DNA from 4 places in the Micromonospora vinacea genome. Region 1 is predicted to be linked to each of the others. Evidence: riboswitches for the same ligand, from Rfam matches in the RefSeq annotation. Region 1 holds a riboswitch; each other region holds the start of a gene.

Region 1 (3,446 bases):
ACATGTCCAACGTGGACGAGGTGCTGACCGCGCTGCTGGACACCGACCCGCTGGCCGAGGCCCGCTGGGCCACCCGCCGCCGCTACCTGGGTGACTTCCCGGCCGAGTCGTACGCCGAGGCGTTCCTGACCGCCGCCCGCCGGGAGCTGACGCCCGCCGAGACACTGACCGCCTCCGCACCGGCGTAGCCGCTCAGCGGTAGGGGTCGAGCAGCGCCAGCACCGCCGCCGGGTCCTCCACGTGCGCGTTGTGCCCGAGGCCGGGCAGCGTGGCGACCGGTACGCCGTACTCCTTGAGTTGTTCGTCGGTGACCATCGGGTCCTTCTCCCCGCGCGCCAGCACCACCGGTACGTCGGTCGCCGCCAGCAGCGCGGCCAGGTCGGGCTCGCCGACGGCGAAGGCGGTCGGGTCCATGGCGAGGCGCCACCGGCCGTCGACCTGGCGCAGCCCGGCGTCCACCACCGGGTGGTCCGGTGAGACCAGGCCGGCCAGCCCGGCGACGCGCAGGTAGCGGCGAGCCGCCTCGGTGCGGCTGGCGAACCAGCTCACCGGTCGGGCGGCGACCTCGGCGGCGCGGGTCAGCTCGGCGGGTGACCAGAGCGCCTTGATGCCCAGCCCGACCACCGCGTCCACCGGCGTTCCGGCGTCGCGGGCGGCCAGCGCCAGGCCGACCACGCCACCCAGCGAGTGCCCGAGCACGACCAGCCGGTCGTCGGGGGCGAGGGCCTGCGCGATCTGTTGGGCGAAGCCCGCGAAGGAGTACGACGGCAGCGGCGGCGCCCAGCCGTGTCCGGCGAGGTCCGGTGCAAGCCACCGCCCGGGCCAGTGCTGCTCGAGGTACGGCGCCCAGGGCAACCACACGTCCCCGGTCGCCCCCATGCCGTGCAGCAGCAGCAGGACCGGCCTACGGCCGGCGTGACCACCCGATTTCTCCACCACGGCCGCAGTCTCCCACGGTTCACGGCCCGGTACGAGAGCCGTCGATGGCGTTACCCGGGCCCGCGCGGACAAAGACCGCGGGCGCCGGCTCCTTGTGGGAGACGGCGCCCGCGGCGGTCAGCGTGCCCGGGTCAGGCGGAGTAGCCCCGGCTGGTGATCCAGTTGGCCAGGTCGATCGTGGTGATCCAGTACGACGGGTCGGCCGGGTTCGCCGAGTCGGCGATCCGCACGGTGCGACCGTTGTCCTTGTAGCCCACGACGGCGATGTAGTGCCCGCCGCCGTAGGAGTGCCAGCCACCGTCGGTGTCGGTGGCGTCCCCGACGACGTTGGCCACCACGCCACGGCCGTCGGTGATGGCCTTCACCACGTCGGCCTGGAGCCGGTCCATCTGTGCCGGGCTGGGCGAGCCGGGGAACATCCGGGTCCGGTACGGGGAGCCCTTCACCTCGGCGTTCAGCACCCGGGTGGTGTCCTCGGCCGAGTTGGTGCCCATCTCGGTGGTGCCCAGCTCGGCGCCGAGCTCCTCCTGGGTGCGGTCGATGCCGGCGGCGCTGAGCGCGTTGCGGGTGGCCGCCGGGCCGCAGTTGTAGTAGGTGTTCTGCGCCTCGTAGTCGTAGTCCAGCACCTTGGTCGCGGGCGGCTTCGGCCGCTCCGGCTTCCGGGTCAGGTCCGGGTTGCTGCTGGCCTTTGCGGCGGGTGACGCGGTGCTGGTGGCCGGGGCGGCAGTGGTCGGCGCGGTGCCGGCCGAGGGGGACGCGTCCCGGGCCTCGCCACGGGAGGCGGCGACGTCGCTGCGCATCTCGGCGACAGTGGTCGCGGTGCGCTGGCCGGCCGGGGCGTCGTCGGCCGTGGTGAGCAGGGCGCCGGTGGTGGTGGCGATGGCGAGGGCCGCGGCGGAGGCGGCGACGATCTGGTACGGGCGCTCGGTGACGAGGCGACGGAGCTGACGCTTCACTGTGTGCTTCACGGGGTCCTCCACGGATCGGGGGGAGAGCGGCACACCGGGGCCGGACCGGTATCCGGGCAGGCGCCAGCGCGCGGACCGTGGTCCGCGGATGGTGAACCGCTCAGGGGAACGCCCGGCGCGGCCGGGCGGGAAAGGCGATGACCCGGGGGGGTCAGCTCACCGTCACTGGACGAGTGAGCGGGTGCACCGCCGCGCCGTGGAGGCGAGGGAACAACCGAGGGGTGGAAAGGTGCTGCACGAGGATGGGACTCCTTCCGACACCGCCTACCGGGTTAGCTGACGGATTCGGGCGGGAAGATCGCCCTACCGCGGGCCGTGGCTCGCGGATTCACCCCGGACTTACTGGTGGGTCCCCGGTTCGTTGATCACGATTAAGCGGGTCGGTGCGGCGTCGCGTCTTGCGATCGGTTACCGCACCGGACGGGACGACACTACTGGCCGCTTCACGCCCTGCCAAGCCAGGTTCACCTGCGTAAACCTCAATTGGCGCGACAATTTCTGCGCGTATTGCCGATGATGTGACTCGATGGGACAACCGGTTACGGTGACGCCTGCGGTCGACAACCGGACAGGCCGCGAAGAAGGCGACCATAATCGCGGGAACAATGCCGCCGATCGCGCCGACCGTCCGATTCCGCTATTGGGTGACCGGCCTCACATCACGGATCGGGCTCAACTCACCCGGGCCGGGCGCCACCGTGCCACGACGGCGGGTCGCATCGCATCGGCCACCGACCGGCGAGCGGGCACCGGGGTCGGACGCAGCCGGGCCGCCGCCGCGTACGCCTCCTCGGCGAGGGTACGGGCCGACTCGGCGGCCAACTCCGCGTCGCGCCAGGCGGCCCGCTCACGGCCGGCAGCCACCTGGTAGTCGGCCAGCCGCGCGTCCCGGACCACCCGGCTGATCAACACCTCCTGCTCGACAGGGTGTCGCCGGGGATCCCAGCCACGGCGGTGCCCGAAAACGTCGCTGAGCTGGGCCATGGTCAGGTCGCCCCGCCAGTACGCCGCCATCGCCGCGCGGTGCAGAAAGCGTTCCCGGGCGGCGTACTCGGCGGGGGTGTGCGGGGTCTGCGGGGTGGGCAACACCCCGGCCCCGGCGAAGCGACGCGCTGCGGTGTCCGCCTCGTCGTACCCGGTCCAGGCCCGCTCCAATTGCTCCTGAGCGGTCTGCCAGGCCGCGCGTCGGCGCCGGGCGGTGGTGGCCGCGCCAGCCGCGGCGACGGCCACCTCCTCGGCGTACCGGCGCACGTCGACGGCCTCGGCGGCGGCCATCTCCCGGACGGTCGGCCCGGCCGGGGGCGGATCGTCAGCGGGCCGCTCCCGTTCGGGGCGGGCGGCCAGGACGGTGAGGAGGCCCAGGGTCAGCAGGAACAGCGTCGACCAGATGGCGGCGGCCTGCGGCACCTCGGTCACGAACTGGTAGAAGACGACGGTCTCCATGGTCGGCACCTCGGGGAGAGAGCAGTGCGATGGGGAGCCGCACCGACCAGCGGGCCAGTATGGGCCACGGGTCGGCGGGTCAGGGAACGGTGGGTC
Region 2 (3,446 bases), 3.8 Mb from region 1:
CCGAGCCGGACGGCCTGGTCCGCATCGACGTCGAGATCACCCTGACCGCGCCGACGCCACTGTTCCGCTACGCGTTCCGCCAGGCGCAAGCCGCTCACCTGGCCCTCGCCACCCGGCTGGGCGCGGCCCTCGACCGCACCGGCAACCCGCCGCCCACCTGAACCCGGCGCCCCGAGGCTCGCGCACCCGCTTCGTCGATCTTGCAGTTCCGGTTGTCGATATCGGTGAGATGCCCCCTTTGTCGGGACAGCAAGTGCAAGATCGCGGCGCAGGACAGGCCGTGGCCTTGGCGCGTACTGCGGGCGGAGGCACCTAGGTTGTGGTTTCGGCGCGAGCGCGGTTCGTGCGGGTGGTTCGGGCGGCGGGACGCCGGCCCCACGGCTTGTAGGTGGACAGCACCGTCGCGATGATCATCAGGCTGGTCGACACCGCCGGCGCGATGACCAGATCGGCGCGATCGCGTGCGGGCAGGGCGGCGCCGACCGCTCCGGCGTGGCGCAGGTTGGGGGTGAGCAGGAACAGCACCAGCCCGACCATCACAGTGGTGAGCACCAGCTTGACCAGCACCCACCGGTGGCGCAGCAGGCCCCACGGGGTGAGCAGCGAGCTGGCGACTCCGATCAGCCAGACCAGGACGCTCAGCGGCGCGAACAGCAGCGTCCCGACCAGGGCCGTGACCGGATAGACCACCGCCGGGTCGGCGCCCCGCTGCACGGCGATGCCGAGGGTGAGTAGCACCAGGTCGGCGCCCAGCCAGCCGAGCGAGGTGACGAGGTGCAGGGTGAGCAGCGCCTTGCGGGTGGCGGGTCGGATCCGAGGCATACGCCGATGCTGCCCGCCGGCCCCGGCCGGGTCGTCCGACGAGCGACGACATCAGGGGTACGCCCGGCGACGTAGCCCGGCCCCGGACACGCGTGATGCCTGTGAGCCGTCCCGGTGGCTCACAGGCATCACGACGCGTGGGTCAGTAGACCGACAGGTGCACGTGGTTGGTGTGGTCGGTGGACGGGGTGCCGTGCGCCCCGCTGTACGACTTCCACCCGCTGCTGGGCAGCCAGATCTGCCTGTACCAGATCACGTAGAGCACGGCGAGCCGGTCGGCGTTGCGGATGAAGTACGCGGCCAGGTTGTTGCCGTACGTCTTGTCGCCGCCGGTGGCGTTTCCGCCGAAGCCGTTCTTCTGCGCGGCGAAGTCGCAGGCCCGGCCCTTCGGGTGCTCACCGGAGCCGCTGGGGCGGTGGCACGAGACGTACCGGGTGAAGCCCGCGGACTTGGCCTGGTTGAGCGCGTGCAGGGTGCGCGGGGTGATGCAGCCGTTGGCCGGCGTGGGGTCGTTGACGCTGCACGACTCGGAGGGCCAGGAGCCGTCGGAGTTGCGCGGCGCGGCCTTCGCGTTGGCGCTGGAGGTGCCCCGGTTGGAGCCGGCGTCGGCGGTGGTCTGCGGCTTGGGCGTGGTGGCCACGGTCAGGGCCCGTTCGGCCTGGTCCTTGCGCTTGGCCATCACCGCGACCTGCTTGCGCTGTTCGTTGATCTCGCCGTCCAGGGCCACCCGGGTGCGGTTGGCCTTGTCCTTGCTGTCGAGCAGGTCGCGAAGCACCCGGTCCTCGTTGGCGGCCACCGCGTCCAGCGCGGCGGCCCGGTCCATGAAGCCTTCCGGGGTGTTGCTGTTGAGCAGCGCCGACATCGCGCCGAGCCGGCCGGTGCGGTACGCCACCTCGGCGATCTCGCCGACCTTGCCGTTGCGCTGGCCGATCTCGACCTCGATGGTCTTCAGTTGGGTGGCGAGCTGCTGTTGCCGTTTCACTGAGGTGTCCAGGGCGCGCTTCGCGTCCAGGTAGCCCTTGCTGGCGGCCTCGAGTTGGGCGCGCAACGCAGGGGTGCCGCCCTCCTCGTCTGAGTCGGGTGCGGCGGCCCGCAGGCCGGTCGGGGGAGCGGCCGAGGCGGTGCCGGCCGGGAGCGCGACGCCGAGGGTGAACATCGCGACGATCAGGGCCGCCAGTCGGGCGGCGGGTGGTCGTGCTGGTGCCACTGCGCATGTCCTTCCGTCAGCCGCCGACCGGGTTAGCTGACGGGTTCGGGACGGAAGATCCCTACCGCTGACGCGGATACACCCCAGGAACATGGTTCCCCGGTTCGCCCGCTTGGGCGATTAGGCGGCGGCCGCCACCGGCGCCGGGAAGGCGCCGCCTGGTGGAGGCCGGGACCGAGCCTACCGGTGCCGGTGGGGCGGCTGCAGCCAATGTGACGGACGGTGCGTGCGTCACCACGGAAAATTACGGCAAGAGCGGAGGAAGGCTCCGAAAAGCCCTCACCACTCGATGGAGCCGCACGCTCCGGAGGCGGCGCCCGGCTCGATCTGCAACGTCGCGTGCTCGATGCGGAAGTCGTCGTGCAGGGCGGTACGCGCCGCGGTGAGCACCGCGCCGACCTCCGCGCCGGGTGCCATGGTCAGGTGTGCGGAGGCCACCTCCATGCCCGAGGTGAGCGTCCAGACGTGCAGGTCGTGCACCTCGACGACACCCGGGACGGCGGCCAGTCGGTCGTGCACGGCGGTCACCTGGAGGTGCTCCGGGGCGGCCTGCACCAGGATGCGGATGGCGGCGCGGGCCAGCCGCCAGGTGCGCGGCAGGATGAATACGCCGATGGCGACCGCGACCAGGGGATCTGCCCACCACCAGTCGGTGACGGTGATGAGCAGGGCCGCGCCGATGACGCCGAGCGAGCCGAGCAGGTCGCCGACCACCTCCAGGTAGGCGCCCTGGAGGTTGATGCTCTCCCGGGCCCCGGCGCGCAGCAGGGCGAAGGCGGCGACGTTCGCGAGCAGGCCGAGCACTGCCACCGCGAGCATCGGGCCGGCGATGACCTGGTGCGGGTCGCCGAAACGGCGGATCGCCTCGATCACCACGTAGATCGCCACGCCGGAGAGCAGGACGGCGTTGGCCAGCGCGGCGAGCACCTCGAGCCGGTAGAGCCCGAAGGTGCGCTGCGGGTCGCCGGTGGCCCGCCGGGTCGCCGTGATCGCGGCGAGCGCCATCCCGATGCCGAGCACGTCGGTGAACATGTGCCCGGCGTCGGAGAGCAGGGCGAGTGAGCCGGTGTGCAGGGCGACCACCGCCTCGACCACCATCAGGGTGGCGAGCAGCCCGAACGCCGCCCAGAGTCGACCTCGGTGCTGGTGTGCGGCATTGGCGACGGACCCATGGTGGTGGTCATGACCTGCGCCCACGAGAACCACCTTCCGCCGCTGGTCGGGACCCGGTCAAATGTATGCTCACATCGCTATGTGTGCAAGTGTACGGGCAGCGCCTCCCGCCGGCGGCAGTCCGCACACGTCAGCCGGTCGGGTCGATGGTGGTGAGCCGCTGGGTGGCCCGGGAGAGCGCCACGTACAGGGTGCGTACCCCGGCGCCCGGATCGGCCCGGATCTCGCTCAGGGCGACCAGCAC
Region 3 (3,446 bases), 2.1 Mb from region 1:
GCCCCTCGGCGGTGATGACCGGGGAGACCGGATGGACGCGGGGCCCGCCGTCGGCACGGACCGTGGCCAGATAGCCGAAGCCCGGCCCGTATTGCTGGAGGAGAACGCGGATCCCGTCGGCGAGTCGGGGCTCGTCGGCGGCGAATTCGGACCAGGAAGCCATGTGGGCATTCTATCGAACAAATGTACGAGCAGCGACCTCGACTCGCTGGTCACCGGCACCGAATCCGGCCACTTCCGCCGGCGCGGCTATGGTGGTCCGATGCTGCTCTCCGACCGCGACCTGGTCTCCGAGATCAAGGCCGGCACGCTGGGCCTGGAGCCGTTCGAGCCCACCCTGGTGCAACCGTCCAGCATCGACGTCCGACTCGACCGGCTGTTCCGGGTCTTCAACAACCACCTCTACACCCACATCGATCCCGCCATGCAGCAGGACGACCTGACGTCGGTGGTCGAGGTCCCCGATGGCGAGCCGTTCGTGCTGCACCCGGGGGAGTTCGTGCTCGCCTCGACGCTGGAGGTCATCTCGCTGGGTGACCAGCTCGCCGGCCGACTGGAGGGCAAGAGCTCCCTGGGCCGGCTCGGGCTGCTCACGCACTCCACAGCCGGTTTCATCGACCCGGGCTTCTCCGGTCACGTCACGCTGGAACTCTCGAACGTGGCGAACCTGCCGATCACCCTCTGGCCGGGCATGAAGATCGGGCAGCTCTGCATCTTCCGGCTCTCCTCGCCGGCCGAGCACCCGTACGGCTCGGTTGTCTACGGCTCGCGCTACCAGGGCCAGCGGGGGCCGACGCCCAGCCGCGCCTGGCAGCACTGGCGCACCTGGCCAACCCGCTGAGGCTCCGCTGCTAGAACCAGAACGACGAGGGCCCGCCGCGACGTGATCGCGACGGGCCCTCTGGTCACCCCGGGGTCAGCCTGGGCGGCCGTAGCTGTGGATCGGGCCGTCGTCGACCTTCTTCATCTTGACCGGTTGACCGGCCTGCGAGGCGTGCACCACCCAGCCGCCGCCGACGTACATGCCGACGTGGTGGATGTCGCTGTAGTAGAAGACCAGGTCGCCGGGACGCAGGTCGCCCCTGCTGACGTTCTTGGTCACGCGGCTCTGCGCGGCGGCGTTGTGCGGCAGCGACACGCCGGCCTTCGCCCAGGCGGCCAGCATCAGCCCGGAGCAGTCGTACGAGTTCGGACCCTCGGCACCCCAGACGTAGGGCTTGCCGATCTGCGCGCAGGCGAACTTGACAGCGGTGCCCGCGGCGCCGCCGGGGTAGCTACCCGGGCAGGGCGCCGGGCGCAAAGGACCGCCGCCGCCGTTGCCGTACACCTTGAGGCGTAGCTTCTGCAGGCGGTCGATCTCTTCGTTGATCTGCTTCTTCTTCGCCGCCAGCTGGGCCTCGGTGCGGGTCAGCTGGGCCACCATCTCGTCCAGCGGCGCCTTCTGCGCGGCCAGCTGGTCGCGCAGGTCGGCCACCTGGCGTACGTCCTTCTGCTGGTTGTGCGCGAAGCGGTCGAGCATTTCGAGCTGGCCGACCACCTCGCTCGGCGACCGGCTGCCCAGCACCGCGTTGACTGTCGAGACGTTCTCGCCCTTGTAGGCGCGTACGGCCAGCGCGCTGACCTTGTCCATCGCGGCGTCGACCTGGCGCTCCAGCGGGGTGATCCGGGCGGCCAGCGCGTCGGCCTGCTTGCGCTTCGCGGCGAGGTCGGTGCGGGTGGCGTTGTGCCGTTCGATGATCGGTTCGAGCTTGTTCCAGTCGGCGTCGATCTGGCGCTCGATCTCGGCGACGGACGGGTCAGCGTGGGCCGCCGTGGCACTGCCGGTCAGAACGACGGCGACGCCGGCCAGCGCGGCGAGTGCGGTAGTGAAGCGGGACCAGCGTGGGCGCGGCACGATCGACGGCGGGCCGGCTGATGCCGACCGCTCGGACGACGGCCGCGGGGCATGGAGTGCCACCGGGGTTCCGTACTCCTTCTTCCTGACCGCCTACCGGGTTAGCTGACGGGTTCGGGCGGGAAGTCGGCGCCCTACCGCAGTGGTTGCGGATTCACCCCGAGGGACCTGGGTCCCCGGTTCGCTCGGAAACGACTCGGCGGTGTCGGTCCGTTACCGCCCGGGCTGGGCGGAGCTGCTGTCGGGCCGACAAATGACCAGAGTAGAGACGCTCGTTACCGATCCGCAACCCGTGCGGCCGTGACACTCCGTACCGATTGGACGAGGTCACCGACCGTGTGTGAAGAATTCTTTCCGCAGGCTTCGATAGATGGAAAGGTATTGACGCAACCTCCCGGACGGCGCGATGGTGACCTGACCTCACTCCGCGAGAATCTAGGGGGTTCGATGCACCATCCAACCCTGTCGACCGGCTGGCGTGCACTGCTCGCCGCCACCGTGGTCGCCGCCGCGACCACTGTGCCACTCTCCGTCGGCCCGGCCGCCGCCGCGCCCACCACCGACCGCCAGCAGCAGTACGCCACCGCGGCCAGCGAGTACGGCGTGCCGGCCGTCGTGCTGCTCGGCGTCTCCTACCTGGAGTCGCGCTGGGACACCAACGCCGGCACACCGAGCACCAGTGGCGGCTACGGCCCGATGCACCTGACCGACGCCCGGCACGTGGCCGCCCTACCCGGGCGCGGTCACCACGACGCCGGTGCCGAGGACCCACGCGGTGACGACTCCCGGCCCGCCCGGGTGCCCGCGCCCCGGCCGGTCGAGGCGCCCGCCCCGTCCACCGCCGCGTTGCAGACCGTGGACGCCGCCGCCGCGCTGACCGGCGCCGCCCCCGAGGCACTGCGCACCGACGTGGGCCTCAACATCCGTGGCGGGGCCGCGCTGCTGGGCGCGTACCAGAGGGATCTGGGCGCGCCGGTCGGCGCCGGCACCGACCCGGCGGCCTGGTACGGCGCGGTGGCCCGCTACTCGGGCGCGGACAGCGCCGACGCCGCAGCGGCCTTCGCCGACGAGGTCTTCACCACCATCGGCGCGGGCCAGTCCCGGGTGACCGACGACGGCCAGCGGGTCAGCCTGCCGGCCCGCGCGGTACGGCCCGAACGTTCCTGGTTGGACCGGCTGGGCCTGCGCCGGCTGGCCCGCCCGGACGGGGTGGAGTGCCCGCACACCATCTCCTGCGAGTGGATCCCGGCACCCTACGAGGCGTTCGGTGACGGGGACTACGGCAACCACGACCTCTCCGACCGGCCCGCGCGGCAGAAGATCGAGTACATCGTCATCCACGACACCGAGGCGAGTTGGGCGACGACCCTGCAACTCGTCCAGGATCCGACCTACGTGAGCTGGCACTATTCGCTGCGCTCGGTCGACGGGCACATCGCCCAGCACGTGAAGACCAAGGACGTCGGCTGGCACGCCGGCAACTGGTACGTCAACGCGAAGTCGATCGGGCTGGAACACGAGGGCTTCGCGGCGCAGGGCACCTGGTACACCG
Region 4 (3,446 bases), 1.6 Mb from region 1:
CCGACCGCCGGCAAACAGGTACGGACACCGGTGCCCGACGGGCCCGGCGCACCCCGGGTCGAGGTCGGCGACGAGGTCATCCTGGTCGAGCTGGCCGACCCCACCGACCCGACCACCAGCAACTGGAACATCGCCGAGCACCAACGCGGCACCCCGATGGTGTGGCTGGCGGTGGTCTTCGCGGCCGCGATCGTCGCGTTCGGTCGATGGCGAGGCCTGGCCGCGCTCGCCGGGCTGGCCGCCAGCTTCGCAATCCTGCTCACCTTCGTGCTGCCGGGCATCGGCGCCGGCCGGTCACCACTGCTGGTGGCGGTGGTCGGCGCGGCCCTGATCATGTTCGTGGTGCTCTATCTGACGCACGGCGTCACCGCACAGACGTCGGTCGCGGTGCTCGGCACCCTGGGCAGTCTGGTGCTGACCGGCGTGCTCGCCACCATCGCCACGGCAGCGACCCACCTCACCGGTTTCGGCAGTGAAGACGCCACCACCCTGTCGATGTTCCAGGGCGACGTGGACCTGCACGGCCTGCTGCTCGCGGGGATCATCATCGGGTCGCTCGGGGTGCTCGACGACGTCACTGTCACCCAGGCGGCCACCGTCACCGAACTGGCGAACGCCAACCCCGGGCTGACCCGGTTGCAGCTGTACCGGGCGGCCACCCGGGTCGGCCGCGCGCACATCGCCTCCACTGTCAACACCATCGTGCTGGCGTACGCGGGCGCGTCGCTACCCCTGCTGCTCCTGCTCACCGCCGACGCACGGCCGATCGGGCAGATCCTCACCAGTGAGTTCCTCGCGCAGGAGATCGTCCGCAGCGCGGTCGCCACCCTCGGTCTGATCGCCGCCGTACCGCTGACCACCGGGCTGGCCGCCGTGGTGGCCGCCGCCGGACGCAGCGATGCCCCACCGTCCACCGACGCTCCCTCGCCCCGGCCCCAGCCGGACCGCACGGAGGCACTTGCCGCACTCAGCTCACCGCGGACGACCGGCTCCGACGAGCCGGACCGGACGCGGACCACACCCCCATCCGAGGCCACCGACCGGTGGCCGGAGTCGAACAGGAGCACGGATACGGCATGGTGACACTCCTCAGCGTGACCAGATCGGGCACCCACCCTGAGAACCGCGTCACTGGTCACTCAACGCTATGGCGAAATGACGCTTTTGGTCGGCATCCAGGCGTAGCTCACCCGGTCGACTCTCGGGTAACCTCGCTGCCGGTTACCGATGAAGGCGCGAAGCGGCGCCTGCGGTGCCACCGCCCAATCGCCAGCCGGCGAGCCGGGGACCCAGGTATCTGGGGTGAATCCGCGTCAGCGGTAGGGGCCGCTTCCGCCCCGAACCCGTCAGCTAACCCGGTCGGCGGTCGACGGAAGGGAACATTGTGACGGCACCCCTACGCCGCTGGTTGACACCCGTGGTGGCCGTGATCGCCGCACTGACAGTGCTCGCCGGGCCGCTCCCGGCACACGCCGCCCCGACGAACCCCACACCGTCCGGGCACGAGGAGGACGGCGAGCCCAAGCTGCTCAACGACGTCATCGAGCAGGCCAACCGCGACTACTCCGCCGCCAAGTCCAAGCTGGACAAGTCCAAGAAGCGGCAGAGCGAGCTGGCGGCAGAGGTCAACCGGGCCAAGGCCGACCTCGACGCGTTGGCCCCGCAGGTCGGGCAGATCGCCGCCCAGGCGTACCGGACCGGCCGGATCGGCGCGGTCGCCATGCTGCTGGAGAGCGACGCTCCCGACTCGTTCGTCCAGCGCGCCGGGATGCTCGACGAGATCAACATGGTCAACGAGAAGAAGCTCTCCGAGGTCAACGAGGTGAAGGCCCGCGCCGAGCAGGCCAAACTGGCCCTCGACACCGAGGTCCGCGAGCAGCAGAAGCAGACCGCCCTGATGGCGAAGCGCAAGAGCGAGGCCGACAAGGCGCTCTCCCTCGTCGGCGGCAAGGGTTTCACCGGCGGCCTGGTGGATGCCACCTCCAAGGTCGCGAAGATCGGCCCGGGTCGCACGGCCGACGGTGACTGGAAGCCCCAGTCGTGCAGCGAGAACGACCCCACCACGTCCGGCTGCGTCACGCCGCGCACGCTGCACGCGTACAAGGAGGTCAAGGCGGCCGGCTTCAACCGGTTCGTCGGCTGCTACCGCCCCGGCGGGCCGTGGGAGCACCCGAAGGGCCGCGCCTGCGACTGGTCGCTACAGAAGAGCGGGTTCTCCCCGTGGCACAACAACGACACCCGGACGTACGGCAACAACGTCGCCGCGTTCCTCATCCGTAACGCCGACCGGCTCGGCATCTACTACGTGATCTGGAACCGGCAGATCTGGTTCCCGGCCACCGGCTGGAGTTCGTACAGCGGGCCGTCGAACCACACCGACCACGTCCACATGTCGTTGCTCTGACCCGCACGATCCCCGTCGAGGGCCGTTCCGCGTGACGCGGAGCGGCCCTCGACGCGTCAGACGGTGGCGGGCGCGGTCGCGTCGGTCGACCCGGCCGGGCTGTCCAGCGTCGCGAAGCCGGCCGGCATGGCGGCCACCGGGCGCACCGCTCCGGCGGCCAGCCGGTAGGACACCCCCACCACCGCGCATCGCCCCCGCGCCACCTCGTCGGCCAGCACCGGGGACTGCCCGAGCAACGTCTCGACGGTCTGGGCGATGTGGATGTCGACGATGCCGTCGATGTCGTCCACGCCCTCGGCCTGGGCCCGGCGCAGGCTGGGCAGCACGGCGTCGACCACCGCGCGCAGATGGCCACTGGGTGCGGTACCCGTCGCGACGGACTCCCGGGCCGCCTGCACCGCACCGCACGAGTCGTGGCCGAGCACCACCACAAGCGGAGTGCCGAGCACTGTCACCGCGTACTCGACGCTGCCGAGCACCTCGGGACCGGCGGTGTGCCCGGCCGTGCGAACAACGAACAGGTCGCCCAGCCCCCGGTCGAAGATGATCTCGGCAGCCAGCCGGGAGTCGGAGCAGCCGACGATCACCGCGAACGGGTGCTGCCCGTCGGCCACGGCGGCCCGGTGCCCGGCATCCTGGTTGGGGTGGCGTGGAGCACCGTCGACGAAGCGCCGGTTGCCGGCGATCAGTTCGGCGTACGCCCGGGTCGGCTCGCTGAGCGCGGACGCCCGGTCGGTGGTCCGCTGCGGACCCGGCTGACCACCGACGCTCCCGGTTTGACTCATCCCGCACCTCGTCTCGACGCATCTGACCTGGTCAAGCCGGCTTTCCGCCGGCCGGGCGGCGGGCGCTGGCTCGGGCTCCACCGTCACACGCACGGTAAGATGCGTCAAGGGATGCGTGATTTAGATTTCATACGTTGACTTTGGCCACCCCCTGGGCAACCTTCCCGTGGCAGGGCCGGCAAGACTCTCGCGAAGGCAGGCGGACATCCGGAAGGGCGGTTCCACGATGGCGAGCACGGTGACGGGCGACACCGGCA

Evidence for each region. Region 1 has a riboswitch for cyclic di-AMP ahead of IW249_RS19520 (C39 family peptidase). Riboswitches for the same ligand answer to the same signal wherever they lie in the genome.
Region 2: it holds a riboswitch for cyclic di-AMP, as region 1 does, so the genes downstream of both, IW249_RS01450 (coiled-coil domain-containing protein) here and IW249_RS19520 (C39 family peptidase) in region 1, are expected to answer to the same signal.
Region 3: it holds a riboswitch for cyclic di-AMP, as region 1 does, so the genes downstream of both, IW249_RS34980 (C40 family peptidase) here and IW249_RS19520 (C39 family peptidase) in region 1, are expected to answer to the same signal.
Region 4: it holds a riboswitch for cyclic di-AMP, as region 1 does, so the genes downstream of both, IW249_RS12005 (coiled-coil domain-containing protein) here and IW249_RS19520 (C39 family peptidase) in region 1, are expected to answer to the same signal.

The regions. Positions count from the first base shown of each region.
Region 1 covers NZ_JADOTY010000001.1:4,121,853-4,125,298, reverse strand. The annotation lists gene IW249_RS19530 (CDP-glycerol glycerophosphotransferase family protein) at 1-188, shown strand, start outside; gene IW249_RS19525 (alpha/beta hydrolase) at 193-939, opposite strand; gene IW249_RS19520 (C39 family peptidase) at 1,071-1,919, opposite strand; cyclic di-AMP (ydaO/yuaA leader) riboswitch at 2,154-2,295, opposite strand; gene IW249_RS19515 (hypothetical protein) at 2,580-3,350, opposite strand.
Region 2 covers NZ_JADOTY010000001.1:301,328-304,773, reverse strand. The annotation lists gene IW249_RS01460 (SRPBCC family protein) at 1-161, shown strand, start outside; gene IW249_RS01455 (hypothetical protein) at 313-822, opposite strand; gene IW249_RS01450 (coiled-coil domain-containing protein) at 965-2,029, opposite strand; cyclic di-AMP (ydaO/yuaA leader) riboswitch at 2,035-2,166, opposite strand; gene IW249_RS01445 (cation diffusion facilitator family transporter) at 2,309-3,226, opposite strand; gene IW249_RS01440 (HelD family protein) at 3,333-3,446, opposite strand, start outside.
Region 3 covers NZ_JADOTY010000001.1:2,016,781-2,020,226, reverse strand. The annotation lists gene IW249_RS09720 (pyridoxamine 5'-phosphate oxidase family protein) at 1-163, opposite strand, end outside; gene dcd (dCTP deaminase) at 263-841, shown strand; gene IW249_RS34980 (C40 family peptidase) at 917-1,957, opposite strand; cyclic di-AMP (ydaO/yuaA leader) riboswitch at 1,971-2,106, opposite strand; gene IW249_RS09705 (N-acetylmuramoyl-L-alanine amidase) at 2,342-3,446, shown strand, end outside.
Region 4 covers NZ_JADOTY010000001.1:2,492,658-2,496,103, reverse strand. The annotation lists gene IW249_RS12010 (YibE/F family protein) at 1-1,083, shown strand, start outside; cyclic di-AMP (ydaO/yuaA leader) riboswitch at 1,250-1,380, shown strand; gene IW249_RS12005 (coiled-coil domain-containing protein) at 1,385-2,404, shown strand; gene IW249_RS12000 (carbonic anhydrase) at 2,461-3,189, opposite strand; gene IW249_RS11995 (helix-turn-helix transcriptional regulator) at 3,416-3,446, shown strand, end outside.